One region of the Liquorilactobacillus nagelii DSM 13675 genome, then DNA from elsewhere that is predicted to be linked to it. Evidence: riboswitches for the same ligand, from Rfam matches in the RefSeq annotation. Region 1 holds a riboswitch; the other holds the start of a gene.
The links. A riboswitch is a leader RNA that binds a small molecule or an ion and turns the genes downstream of it on or off. The one in region 1 is predicted to bind FMN.

Region 1 (7,355 bases):
AGGTTTGTTACTTAACTCTTTAAAAGGAACAACCCCTTCAACACCGGTGCCTTCAATACCAACAATTACTTGTTTGTTATCATCAAGTGCTAGAACTTCACCCTTAACAACGTCACCAATCTTAACTTCATTTACACTGTTTAGTGCCTCTAATAAATCCTTGTTTGCATCTGCTTCACTCATGGACCATGTCCTCCTTAACGACTAACTCTAATTACTATTTTAGCTGAAATCAAACATAAATTCCAGTTAAATTGCTTTTTTCAATCAAATTACTTGCTTTTTTTAATAATTTCCATAATTTTGGTAACCACTTGCTCAATTGTTAGACTAGTTGTGTCTAACTTGACTGCGTCTTCAGCCTGAACTAGCGGTGAAATCAAGCGATTGGAATCTTTTTTATCTCTTAAAGCTATCTCTTTCTCAAGATCAGCTAAAGTAATTCTGATTCCCTTGGCTTGATCTTCGCGGTAACGTCTTAGTGCACGTTCTTTTACACTTGCCACTAAAAAGATCTTAACTTCGGCAGCTGGCAAAACAGTCGTTCCAATATCGCGACCATCCATAACAATTCCACCATTCAAAGCTAAATTTTGTTGCTGTTTGGTCAAAGCTTCCCGAACACTGACTTGCGCAGCAACTGTTGAAACATTTTGACTGATTAACGGCAAACGAATCGCTTCGGTTACATCCTGACCATTAACAAAAACTTTTTGTTCAGTGGCTGTTGGCTTAAAAGTAATTTTCAAGCCACTCAGCAGTTCTTTTAGGGCAACATCATCATCTAATGAGACATTTTTTTGGAGTGCTGCCCAAGTAACTGCTCGATACATCGCACCAGTATCACAATATATATAATCCAACAAATGCGCAACTTTTTTGGCAACAGTACTCTTACCAGCTGATGCTGGGCCGTCAATTGCAATCTGTAATTTAGTTCCCATTATAAAAAAACTCCCTTAACCTGCTGTAACAGTTTATTTAATTCTAACTTGCTGCCCCGGCGATAAAACCGAACTTTCAGTCAATCCCGGATTTAACTGGATTAATTCAGCAACTGTTAATCCGTTATTAACCGCAACTCGGTAAATTCCTTGACCAGATCCCACCTCAGCATATTTAGCACCACTACTTGTCGAGGATGTTTGTTCCTGTTCCGAAACCGAACTACTAGAACTGCTTACTTCAGTAGTTGAGCTACTTGTTGCCGTTGTTTGATCATCATTTTCGGCTGTAGTATCGGTAGTCGAGCTGGCAGCTGTTACGTTACTTTGAGTCTGACTTTCAGCTGATTTTTTTTTCTGGCTGCTTTTTTTGACCGCTGTTTGGCTGTTGGAACTGCTTGATTTTTTTTTCTTGGAAGATTCTACAATTCCCACGCTGCTACCATTACTGCTGTTGCTGGTCTTGGCACTATTTTGTGAAACAAAGTAAAGTGCGACCGTTCCAATAATAATTGCAATAAAAATTACCAGTAACGAGGTAGTTAACACTGAACTTGCTTTAACTTTTTTCCGACTAGCCGTCCGTGAATAGTTACCATCATCATCACGTCCATCGGCAAAAGTGCGATCCCAGGGCTTTGATTGTTGATCATCATCCTTGCGATTCATCGTTACTCCCTCCTAAAACAAAAGATACTTTATTTTACCATAATTCTGTTCTTCTCACATAAATAAGTCATCGTTGTGAATCAAAATTCAAAAACATTTTTTTTAATAGCTGCTGATAACTGAGCATTTTATTAGTCTTAACTGACTTTTTAAGGTTTGAACGTCGCAAATTTAGTTTATCTAAATCAAGTGGTTGTTCAGCTAACTGACAGCATTTGCTATCATGCTGGATAGAACTGCCTGCTTCACCAAAGTAGTGACAGATAAATTGCCGCCGACAAGTCGTCAGTTTTAAGTAAGTCTCCAAACTGCTTAACTGTTGACGTTTTTGCTGTCTTCGCTGATCAAACAATTGCTGTTGTCGTTCGACATTCCAACCTCGAGTTGCATAAAAATCAATCAACTGATAATTTGTTTCATTTTGAATCAGATATTGCCGTTGTTGCTTAGTTGCCGTTTGATAGTTTTTCAACTCGTTAGGTTGGGGCAAATTTGAAAAACTTAATTGCCGTTGCCGACCAAAATCTTCCGGTGAATATAACAAAATTGCAATGCTTTGTTGACCATCACGACCCGCACGGCCAATTTCTTGTAAATAGCTTTCCAAGTCAGTTGGTAAATGGTAGTGGATAACATACCGCACGTTTTTTTGATTAATTCCCATTCCAAAAGCACTGGTAGCACAAACAACATCCAAATTTCCCAACATGAATTGCTGTTGAACAGCAAAACGTTCTTGTTGAGTTAGTTCAGCGTGATAGGCGGCGGCATTTAAATCAGTAACTTTTGAAATTAGCTGAGCAAATTTTTCGGTTGCTTTACGGCTAGTAAAATAAACTAATCCCGGTGTTTTTAATTGTTGGATTAAATAAATCAATTTTTCATTTTTTTTGACAATATTTTCCGCTGGTTCAACTGCCAAATAAATATTAGGTCGATCAACTGATTGCTCAATTACTGTAGCCTGCTCATCTGCAGTAAATAATAAGTTACAAATATCTTTTTTTACCCGTGGTGTTGCAGTAGCCGTTAAAGCTAGTGTTAGTGGTTGCTGTAGTTGTTGGCGCAAAAAACCTAGTTGCAAATATTCCGGACGAAAATCCGGACCCCATTGAGAAATACAATGAGCTTCATCAATTACTAACAAACCTAACTTTAGACGCTGCAACTGACGAAGCATTGCTGGCTGTAAAGCCATCTCGGGTGAAATAAAAATAAAATGATACTCAGCTAAATGCCGCAAAACAAATCTTTTTTCTTGTTTAGATAACATTGAAGTCAATGCAGCCGCTTGATGTTCACCAATATACTTTAATTCCTTGACTTGATCTTGCATCAAAGAAATCAATGGTGAAATAACCAAGACTGGTTGTTTAGTCATCAAGCCATATAATTGATAGCAAAGTGATTTACCAGTACCTGTTGGAAGAATTGCCACCGCGCAATGTTGCTCTCCTAAAGCCATCAAAGTGTCACTTTGACCTAGTTTGAAAGATTGATAGCCAAAATAGCGCTGCAAACCCGCTGACAATTCACTTTTTGTTAACAAGGAGGTTGCCTCCTTTCTTTTGTTTTAATTGCTGAATTTGAAATAAGCGAAATTGAAAAAATGGAATTCCTAACTGGTTAACAACTTGATAATTCCAATTTACTAAATCAGATTGCGGAAATGAAACGAGCAATTGTCGTTGAATCTCAGTTGACAATATGTGTTGATACGGAAAATCGTTTTCAAAAATAGCAGCTTCCAATAAATGTTCTTGAATAGTACTAACTTTAAGTTTCCTTTGACGGGCAATCTCTGCTACCGTTTGCCGCTTTAAAAACAATTGATAACTGCGGACACTGCTCGCCGTTAAGCGACTTGGCAAACGAAAAAGTTTTATCAATTCTTGCCAAGCAGGCCCTTGAGTCAGAAGCTTTTCTGCTAACTGTAGTGAAAAATCACTCAATAAACAATTTAATTCTCCAACTGTCCACCCGGTTTGCTGTTGTAGCTGCAACAGTGTTTGTCCCGCAACTTGATGACCGGAAAACATATTTAAAAAAACATCAGCAACGAGCTGGGGTTTTTGAATCAGGAATGTTGTTAACGTCTGTACAAATTCTTGTTGCAACTGTTGCCTAGAAAAATGTCGCAACCAACGCTTTAACCAGTATTGCAATTGTGGATCAGTAATATTAACGTAATAATGCGGATTATGATAAGTCATTTCTGAAAAAACTTGGATTAATAATGCCAGCATTTTCTCCCAAGCTCTAACTTGGTATTGTTGAACTAATAGCGGTGCTTGCCGCCAGTAGTGAATTGCTTGATATTTTTGCCATTGCTGAAATCCACTAGGAGTCAAAATCACTCCATTTTCAACTACTTTTAGACTTTCTGAATGTTGCAACTGATCAATTTGTTGTTCAAAATAAACTTTATTCAAGTTGGGCGCAACTGCAAGCCAATCAAGCAACTGATATTCTAATCCCCAAAATAAGTTAGAAACAGTTCTTTTGTTAATTAGTAATTGTCTAATAACTACTGGACGTCGGGCTTGAACAGTTGAAAAAAAATACAAAATTCGTTGATCTGCCATTATACTCTGTCCTTTCGGATAAAAGTCCTAACTTAATTATACGTTAGCAACTAATTTTTTTCACAAAAAAACAGCCCTTAGAGCTGGCTGAATTTTAATTTTGTATTTAACGGTTATTATTTAGCGAATGATCCGCAATCCAAAAACGCATCCGGGAAAATAACAACCAAAATGCAGTTCCGACTAACACACCTTTAATTAAATTAAAGGGAACTACTCCAAACAACACCAATTTACTTAATGGTAAGGACAATTTCATTCCTAAAACACTCATATAGAGTGGTGTAATAATTAACCAATTAGCTAATGACAAAACAAATGTCAGTAATAAAGTCGCAGATAAAATTGTTACTAGAATATTCTTTAAATTGGGTGTTTGATCGCGACGCAACAAGTAATAAATTGGTAGGCAAAAAAGTAGGGTTGCTGCAAAACTTGTGGCCACTCCGATTAATTGAGCAATCGATGGTCCAGAAATTAAAAAGTAAAGCAGTGAACGAATTAACGCAATTTCTATCCCGCCCATTGGTCCTAATAAAAACATTCCTAGCAAAATTGGCAAATCAGAAAAATCGATTTTCATATAAGGAACAATTGGAATTACCGAAAACGCTAAAAACATTAACAAATAAGAAATGCCTGCCAAGCAAGCCGCCAAAACATATTTCCTAGTAGCAGTAACCACCATCATAATGACCTCCTGATGAGTTCATCTCCGGGCACTTATCAATTGTCGAAAAAAAAACTCTGTTGATCAGCGGCGACCAACAGAGTTTATTTGTCTATTCTCAAATAAGCCCTATCTTCTTTATCCAGACTATACTGTCGGCACTGGAATCACACCAGTTCAACTACATCACTGTAGGTCGCGGCCTATTACCGCCGGTCGGGAGTTGCACCCTGCCCCTGAAGATAAACTACTATTAAATTTATAAAATAAGTGTAACATAAAAAATAACATAGAGCAAGCTTATTTTTTAATCAGATTCCGCAAACGTTCAATTTCATTACCCGTTAAACGACGATACTGTCCCGAAACTAACCCCGTTAAATCAAGAAATCCATAACGTTCACGTCTCAATTTATTAACTGGATGACCAATGGCTGCAAACATTTTCTTCACTTGATGATTACGTCCTTCATGAATTGTTAACTGCCACAAAGAATTGTCCTTTTTGATGGCAATTTTTTTAATTCTTGCCGGCGCTGTTTTACGACCATCAATCATGATTCCTTTTTCTAGTTGCTGCAACTGCTCTTTAGTTGGAATGCCCTTAACTTTGGCTAAATATGTCTTTGCAACTTTGAAACGAGGATGCATCATTTGATTAGCCAGTTCACCATCATTCGTTACTAACAAAATTCCAGATGTATCATAATCTAAGCGACCGATCGGGTAAATTCTTTCGGTTACCTCTGGAAAGTAATCAACCACAACTTTCCGATGATGATTATCAGTAACTGCTGAAATTACACCACGAGGTTTGTAAAACAAGTAATAATCTTTTTTCTCTTGTTCAATTAATTTTCCTTCAACTTGAATTGCATCATCATTTGAGACTTTCGTTCCTAATTCACGAATAATTTCACCATTAACTTTAACTTTTCCTGCTAAAATTAACTTTTCCGATGCTCTTCTTGAAGCTACTCCTGCCTCAGCCATCACCTTTTGCAATCTTTCTTTAGCTTTCAATTATTTCTCCTCTTTATCTTCTGCTGGTTCGACTAAATCATTAAAACGAGCCAACAAATCATCAGTTTCTAATGGTAAATCAAGCTGTTCAGCTTGTGGAAATGGCGGTAATTCTTGCAATGAATGTAAGCCGAAACGATCCAAAAAAAATTCTGTTGTCGCATAAACAATCGGTCTGCCGGGAACCTCAAGTCGCCCTGCTTCGGTAATTAAATCCAATAATAACAGACGTTTCAAGGCTCCATTTGCGCCTACACCACGAATCTCTTCAATATCTGCTCGAGTCACAGGTTGCTTATAAGCTATAATGGACAAAGTTTCCATTGCTGCTCGAGATAAAGATACTTGGTTGGGAATTGCAAAATAGTTCTCTAACAATGGTGCATATACACTTTTAGTTGTTAGCCGGACTCGTTCATCAGTCATATGTAACTTGAGACTACTTGTCGAATCAACTTGATATTTTTTTTTCAATTCATCTAACTGTGCAAAAACCGCTGGCTTAGCTAAGCCAGTCAAATTTGCTAACTCGCTAGGAGTAATTCCTTGATCCCCACTGACAAAAAGTAAAGCTTCAATTTTAGCCAAATTTGATGTCATTTTGAATTATTAGACTCCCTTCAACTTGATTGGGCCTAAATCCGTTTCTTGCCTAACTTCAATTTGGCCACGTTTGATTAATTCAAGTAATGCCAAAAAAGAAGTAACAACTTGTTCTAAGATTACATCATCCGCACGAAACAATTCATCAAAAGTTAGCCAACCTACTCGTTTAGCTACTTGCTTGCCCAATCGTTCTATCTCGCCTTCAATAGTGAATTTTTCTGAATGGACATGACGTACACGTTTCAATTGTTGCCGTTGGCGCTGACGAAGTAATACCTGCCCAAAATAATGCTCAAGTTCAGAAATTTTCAATTGTTTTTTTAATAGTAATTTTTGGCTAGCTAGTGGAACCTCAGCTGGGGCCCGCGAATAATCACACTGACGTTTCTCAGCCAATTCTTGTAATTTTTGAGCCGTTAATTGAAAGCATTGGTGAGCTAATAATTGTTCAACTAATTCCTGCCGTGGATCAAGTTGATCATCGACCGGTGGATCTAGCTCCTCATGCTGTGGTAACAGCAAGCGACTTTTAATACTCAACAATGTGGCCGCCATAACTAAATACTCACCAGCAATGTCTAAAGAAAGCGACTGCATTTGATGTAAGTAATCCAAATATTGCGAAGTAATCGCAGAAATTTGAATGTCGTAAATATCCATCTGATTTTGTTTAATCAAATGCAGTAATAAATCAAGTGGACCTTCAAAAGCAGCTAACTTGAAAGTCAGCTGCTTAGACTGTTTAGTAGTCTCCATGATGCTGTTCCCACTTTGAAATTAATCCGGCCGTTTCCATACTGCCCATCATTTTTCGATTTGGATATAATTGATCTAAAGCATCAAGCATTTGAAAGCTGA
Region 2 (7,355 bases), 640 kb from region 1:
GATATGGAGCAGCCAACAACAGCAACTTCGGTCTTTGGCATCAATCTTAAAACACCAATTATGATGGCTCCGGCAGCAGCTCAAGGTTTAGCTCATTCTCGAGGTGAAGAAGCCACGGCTGAGGGATTAGCGCAAGCCGGTGGTCTAATGGCTCAAAGCACCTATTCTTCAACTTCGATTGCTGATACAGCAGCAGCTGGTAAAGGTGCACCACAATTTTTCCAGTTATATATGAGTAAGGACTGGGACTTTAATCGGAGTTTACTTGATGAGGCAGTTAAAGCCGGTGCTAAGGGCATTATTTTGACAGTCGATGCTACTGTTGATGGTTATCGTGAATCAGATATTATTAATAATTTCCAATTTCCAATTCCAATGGCAAATCTTGCAAAGTTTTCTGAAGGTGATGGTAAGGGAAAAGGAATCATGGAAATTTATGCAGCAGCTGCCCAAAAAATTGCTCCAGCTGATGTTCGTAAAATTGCTGAATATACTCATTTACCAGTAATTGTTAAAGGAATAGAAAGTGCTGAAGATGCTTTATTGGCAATTGGTGCCGGTGCTCAAGGAATTTATGTATCCAACCATGGTGGACGACAGTTAAATGGTGGACCAGCAGCATTTGATGTTTTACATGAAGTGGCCCAAGCAGTTGATCATCGAGTACCAGTAATTTTTGATAGTGGGGTCCGCCGTGGATCACATGTCTTTAAAGCATTGGCTAGTGGAGCTGATTTAGTAGCTTTAGCTCGGCCAGTAATCTATGGGTTGGCTTTAGGTGGTGCCCAAGGTGTCGCTTCGGTTATTAATCATTTGAATGATGAGTTGAAAATAGATATGCAATTAGCTGGAACTAAAACGATTGAAGATGTGAAGCAAGCAAAACTGATTCGTCACTAATTAATTAGAAAAGCAGGGCTGACATTTCAGTCCTGTTTTTTTTGCTAATTAGTAAGGGTTTTGTTTTAATAGAATTAATTAAAAAGAACAAGACAGGAATGGGTAACCTTGAAAGAAGAACTTAAAAGTTTAGTTCAAGCGATTATGGCTGATCCAGAGAATCAAAAATATACTGAACGCGCAATTCGACCATTATTTACAGTTGATCCGCAAGCAAAAATTTTGATTGTTGGTCAAGCTCCAGGACTTAAAGCTGAGCAAACTCAAAAAATGTGGAACGACGCCAGCGGTAAAAAGTTGCGGCACTGGATGGGGATTACACCAGCAGAGTTTTATTGTCCAGCTAAAATTGCAATTTTGCCGCTTGATTTTTATTATCCTGGTCGAGGCAAAAGTGGTGATCTTCCTCCACGAAAAGAATTTGCTGCCAAATGGCATCCGCAATTGTGGAAGTATCTACCACAGGTCAAGTTGACTTTGCTGGTTGGAAGTTATGCACAGCATTTTTACTTGCGGCAGCCTAACTCAACCCGATTAACAACTACTGTTAGAGAATATCGAAAATATCTACCACGGTATTTTCCATTAGTGCATCCGTCGCCACTGAATTATGGGTGGTTAAAAAAGAATCCGTGGTTTGAAAATGAGGTTGTTTCAGAATTACAATATCGAGTTAAGTCTGTTTTGAATTAAGGTAAAAAAGAGGTTCAAAAATGCAAATCAAATTAGTTAGGATCTATCAAAAGACGTCAAATTTTACTGGTTATCGAATCTTAGTCGACCGTTTATGGCCGCGTGGTATTTCAAAGGAAAGTGCCCATCTAGATCAATGGTTTAAAGAAATTGGTCCAAGTAAAAGTTTACGCCAGTGGTTTAATCATGATCCGGCAAAATTTTATGAATTTCGTGATAAATATTTGCTTGAATTAAAACAAAATCCCCAAGCCAAAACTTTTATTCAGCTTGTTTCACAACAACTGATGCAGCAGGATGTAATTTTTTTATTTGGTGCCAAAGATTTACAGCATAATCAAGCAGTTGTTTTAAAGCAATTTGTTGAACAGCGGTTATCTTGATGTACTTGTATTTTTAAGTGAAATATAGTATTCTTCTTTTGATAACTGAATAGATTTCTTCGGGGCAGGGTGAAATTCCCGACCGACGGTGACAACTAGTAAGTTGAAGTCCGTGACCCGCGTTATGCGGTGGATCCAGTGTGAGTCTGGGACCGACAGTAAAGTCTGGATGAGAGAAGAAAAATTTGATTTTTAATGAGATTTACTGTTTTGGATTTTTGTGTTATCCAGCTCAGTTGAAATCTTATTTAGCTTTCAAAAATTCTGCCCCGCATAAAAAATAATGCGGGGCTTTTTTTGTGGGGTGATTTAAGTTACGAAAAGAGATTATATGCAATTGGCAAGTGAGCTTGCTAAAAAAGGTCAGGGAAAAACTTGGACTAATCCGTTAGTTGGTGCGGTGATTGTTAAAAATCAAGAAATTTTGGCTTGCGGCTTTCACCATCAATTCGGGGAACCGCATGCTGAAATCAACGCACTAAATCAGCTAACGAAGCTTGCGGCCGCTCGTGGAGCAACCATGTATGTCACATTGGAACCTTGCAGTCATTATGGGAAAACACCACCTTGTGCTAAAAAAATAGTTGAGGTTGGCTTTTCTAGGGTAATAATTGGACAACTTGATCCTAATCCTCTGGTTGCTGGAAAAGGTTGCCAAATTTTGCGACAAGCTGGGATTAAAGTTGAAATTTTAAATCAAACTCAGCAATTGAATCCAGCTTATAACTTTTTTTATCGGCATCAGCGTCCTTGGGTTACTCTTAAATATGCAATGAGTTTTGATGGAAAAATCAATGCTCAAAGCGGGGTTAGGAGTATCTTAACTGGTCCAGCAACTTTTGCAGATACGCAGCAATTGCGAGCGCAGCAACAGGCAATATTAATTGGTGAGAACACTTTAAAAGTCGATGATCCACAACTGACAGTTCGCTTAGCTAACCTTTTATATCCGCCAGTCAGAGTTGTTTTAGTTAATGATGCGGATCAACTTGATTTGAGTTTACGATTGTTTAAGTCAACTGCTCCGATTTTGTTATTGAGTCGTAAGAAATCCAAGCGAGAATGGCCGCCACAGGTGACGGTCTTAACCGACGATGAGTGGTCATCACAAAAAGTAATCCAGTTATTATATCAGCGTGGAATCCAGTCATTACTAATTGAAGGTGGTGCACAGATTCAAGCAGATTATTTAGGAGCTGGAATTGTTGATCGGTTGGTTATTTATCTGACTCCTCACATTTTTGGTGGAATAGGTTTACCAGCAGCATTCGGCAAAGCGACTCCTAATTTCATTAACTACAGAGTAATAAATCAGCAACAAATCGGTGAAGATTTTCGCTTTGAACTTATCAGAACTAAGGAGGAGTCAAATGTTTAGCGGAATTATTGTGACACAAGGTCGCTTGAAAGGTTTGATAAAAACTGCTTCAAAGATTAGTTTGACAATTACTGTTTCCGATACTTCCAAACTAGCTAAGAAAACTGGCGACAGCATTGCAGTTAACGGAATTTGTTTAACTGTTACTCAACTTGATGCAACCGAGTTTAGGGTTGATTTAATGCCAGAAACTTTGCGGCGAACCAATTTGCAAAAAATTAGACAAGGAGCATTAGTTAATCTTGAACCGGCTTTATTGCCGACAACTCGGATTGCTGGTCATTTTGTTTTAGGACATGTTGATACAACGGCAATGGTGGTTAAACGAGAAAATGAACAAACAGCACTGATTTTGACTTTTCAAGTATCTAAAAAGTATTTGCCGTTTATCGCTGAAAAAGGATCAATCGCGATTAATGGAGTTAGTTTAACGGTAATGGCAGTTGATCAAAGTGGGTTCAGTGTTAGTTTGATCCCGTTAACTCAACAGATTACGAACTTAGGAAGTTTGCAAGTAGGTGAGCAGGTAAATGTTGAGGTAGATGTTTTAAGTCGGTATCTTTTGCGACAAGAGGAGGTAAGTAATGAAAGCTAAACAAATTATTGAGCGTGTAGAGCAAGCGGTGAATGTTTTAAAACAGGGTGGATTAGTAGTTGTTACTGATGATGAACAGCGTGAAGCCGAAGGAGACTTAATTGGTTTAGCAGAATTTGTCACCCCTACAACCGTTAACAAAATGGTGACGAAAGCACGTGGATTGTTATGTGTTCCATTAGCCCCACAGGTTGCTCAGCGTTTAGGATTACGGCCAATGAGTGCCAACTCTACCGATGCTTTTCATACGGCTTTTACTGTGAGTGTTGATGCTAAAAAGACGGTTACTGGGATTTCAGCTTTTGATCGAGCAACCACAATAAAAAAATTAGCCGATCCAGCAGCTCAACTAACCGATTTTTACCAGCCAGGCCACATTTTCCCATTGATAGCCAAAGAACATGGTGTTTTGGAACGCGGCGGACATACTGAAGCTGCCGTTGATTTAGCAAAATTAGCAGGTGCGCAACCAGTCGCTTATATTATGGAAATTTTAAAAAAAGATGGAACAATGGCTCGTCGCAAAGATTTAAAAGCTTTTGCTGAAGGAATGCAATTACCGTTGATATCAATTGAGGATTTACAAACGTATCGTTATTTGAAAAATATCGATGTTGCAAATTCAGCGGTTCATATTAAGCTCCCCACCCGCTATGGAGATTTTTTAGTTGAAGCATTTACGACATTTGATGGTAAGGAACCGACGTTGTTGATATCTAAAGGAAAGATCAAGCTGGACCAACCATTGCTGCTCCGTTTGCATTCGGAATGTCTAACGGGTGATTTGTTAGGGTCTAAACGTTGTGATTGTGGTGATCAGTTGGAACTATCATTGAAAAAAATTGCGGCTGCCAAAAATGGAGCAGTTTTATATTTGCGACAAGAAGGACGCAGTATTGGTCTTTTGAATAAATTAAAAGCCTATCAATTACAACAACAAGCTAACTTAGATACGGTAGCTGCTAACTTGGCTTTAGGATTTGAAGCCGATCAGCGTGATTATGGAATAGCAGCGGCAATTTTGCACCAAAAAGGAGTTACTCAGGTTGACTTATTGACTAATAATCCCGATAAAGTTAATCAACTTGAAGATTTGGGGATCGAAGTATGTCGACGAATTGGTTTGGAAGGTAAGGTTTATCCTGAGAACTTGGACTATCTAAAAACCAAAAAATCACAGATGGGACATCTACTTAAGGAGGTCAACTAATGAAAGAATATGTTGGGAATTATGATGGAGAAAAGCAGCGAATTGGAATTGTGATTGCCAAATTTAATGATTTAGTAACTAAACGGTTGTTGGAAGGTGCGCGGCAAACTTTGTTTCAAGCTGGAGTGACGGCGGAAAATATTGAAGTTTATTGGGTACCTGGAGCATTTGAGATTCCGCGAACAGCCAGATTATTAAGCGAGTCTGGTCGAGTTAAAGGTATTATTGCTCTAGGAGCAGTTGTTCGTGGTGAAACTGCGCATTTTGATTATGTTTGTGCCGCTGCCGCTAATGGAATTGCCGAAATTTCACTCCAAGGAGCTGTTCCCGTAATGTTTGGTGTTCTAACTACAGATACAATGGATCAAGCATTGAACCGGGCTGGTGGTAAGGCAGGCAATAAAGGTAGTGAATGCGCGCTGGCCCTCTTAGAGATGGTTTCTTTACAACAGCAAATTCAAAAGATTTGATGAAATGCTCAAAAAAGATAATAAACTAGTTGAAACTTAAGTGCCTAAATTATCTATTCAATTCCCGAAGTATTCGCGATGATTGACAAAATCTGGCAGTTATTCGATTGAGCGCAGATTTGAACATATTGAAAAACAACCAATAAGATGTTTTAAAACCTATCTTATGTGTTATTCTCAGATTATAAATCGGGAACAAATAAATCTTTTAGAAAAATAAGTATGCTAAAAAATTATAAATTAATAGCAAAAAAATAATCCGTTTCAGCTTTCTTATTAAGCTGGCGGTTTATTTTTGTTAGTTCAGTCAAATTTTAATGTGACCGCGCTAAATTGATTCAGATTTATAAATACCTTTGTAAATCAGTGAGGTAAAATGAGCCGTTTGACCGTTTATCATTACTACTGCTGAGGTTAGTCGATAATTGACAGTCCGAGTAATTTCAATTGGTTGTGATCGAAGCTCATTATTTCTTAAAAAAATATGATACGATCCGGCTGCTATAATACCGGAGTATGAACCGCTGGATGTTAGCGAGTAACACTGCTGGGTTTGGTCATTTATCAATTTTCCGGTTATTTGGGCTTTTGGCGGTACGGCGACTGAAAATTTGTTAATGTCATGATTGAAGATTATTTTTTGGGAAACAGATTTTCCCGGCAATAACCAACTGGTCTTAGCGTGGTATTGTGAAGAAAGCTGACTTCTTTGAGCGGCAATAATTTGGTTTGTTGCGGTATGCCAGCTGATTAGATTACTCAAAATGACAAGGTTGCAAAGTATGATCGCTCCAAATTTGGCAGTTAATGATTTTTTCCAAGTGAATCGCAATTCATATCCAGGTAAAGTATTGATAATCAGGAGTAAAGGCAATAGCACTTGACCATAACGGCTTTCAGCTTCCCAAATCAGTGTATAAAAGCTAATGTAGCCGACAGCAAGAATAATTGCTAGTTCACGAATGGAATCAAGCTTGGAACGATACTTGAGCTGAAACAAGCAGCGGCTTAACCCGATCAAATAGAGCCAGATAAAGCTACTTCGCATAATTGCTTGGCTTAAGATGTGTACTGGCAGCTGCCATTTTAAATAGAATTTGGGAGCTTGGATAAAGCCGCCGGTGTAAGCGACTTGGAGGGTACTGACATTTAATGAAACAGCAGCTTTTTCGACCCATTGCTGTAATATGCCACCAAGTCCCAAACTGTTTAAACGTTCTGGCAGAGCTTTTGCTAGATATTTTTGTCGGGTGGTCTTAGATGGTAAGCTAATCATTTTTTCAACGTCTGATGTGTTGTACATCCCGTGATCATGTGGATTATAACTCATCCAAACCCAATGAGTCAGCGGGAAACTATAGCGATTGTTAGCTTTAAAGCCGCTGACAGCGTTGACCGCGCTACTGGCAGGAAAGGCTGCAGCAAAAGCAAACCCAATGACGGCCAGCGGAATTATTAATTTTTTCAAGGATTGTTTTTTTTGCTGCAAGAGTAAGCTAAATGTTAAAAATAATCCGGCAACTGCTAAAATTATTAAATTAGGTTTAATTAGTTGACCACAAACAACTAGTCCGAACAAAATAACTGCATTGATAAACTGGGAACTTCTTTTTTGGGGCCAATCAGCCAGGAGTTTGAAAATCAGCAACAATATTACTAAAATTGGCAAGTCTGTGTAATAGACTTGCAGATAATAAGTGTAAGCAAATGGTGAAAATAAAAAAAA

Region 2: linked by a shared signal. The riboswitch ahead of ribD (bifunctional diaminohydroxyphosphoribosylaminopyrimidine deaminase/5-amino-6-(5-phosphoribosylamino)uracil reductase RibD) and the one ahead of G6O73_RS03710 (ECF transporter S component) in region 1 are both predicted to bind FMN.

Annotation. Positions count from the first base shown of each region.
Region 1 is NZ_CP049304.1:681,669-689,023, reverse strand. Features, by position in the region: gene rpsA (30S ribosomal protein S1) at 1-183, opposite strand, end outside; gene cmk ((d)CMP kinase) at 273-944, opposite strand; gene G6O73_RS03725 (LysM peptidoglycan-binding domain-containing protein) at 978-1,613, opposite strand; gene G6O73_RS03720 (RecQ family ATP-dependent DNA helicase) at 1,681-3,162, opposite strand; gene G6O73_RS03715 (helix-turn-helix domain-containing protein) at 3,146-4,198, opposite strand; gene G6O73_RS03710 (ECF transporter S component) at 4,305-4,886, opposite strand; FMN riboswitch at 4,996-5,116, opposite strand; gene G6O73_RS03705 (pseudouridine synthase) at 5,169-5,891, opposite strand; gene scpB (SMC-Scp complex subunit ScpB) at 5,892-6,491, opposite strand; gene G6O73_RS03695 (segregation and condensation protein A) at 6,501-7,253, opposite strand; gene G6O73_RS03690 (GNAT family N-acetyltransferase) at 7,240-7,355, opposite strand, start outside.
Region 2 is NZ_CP049304.1:45,527-52,881, forward strand. Features, by position in the region: gene G6O73_RS00235 (lactate oxidase) at 1-900, shown strand, start outside; gene G6O73_RS00240 (uracil-DNA glycosylase family protein) at 1,045-1,593, shown strand; gene G6O73_RS00245 (DUF488 domain-containing protein) at 1,614-1,976, shown strand; FMN riboswitch at 2,028-2,161, shown strand; gene ribD (bifunctional diaminohydroxyphosphoribosylaminopyrimidine deaminase/5-amino-6-(5-phosphoribosylamino)uracil reductase RibD) at 2,308-3,354, shown strand; gene G6O73_RS00255 (riboflavin synthase) at 3,347-3,949, shown strand; gene G6O73_RS00260 (bifunctional 3,4-dihydroxy-2-butanone-4-phosphate synthase/GTP cyclohydrolase II) at 3,939-5,159, shown strand; gene ribH (6,7-dimethyl-8-ribityllumazine synthase) at 5,159-5,629, shown strand; gene G6O73_RS00270 (hypothetical protein) at 5,958-7,355, opposite strand, start outside.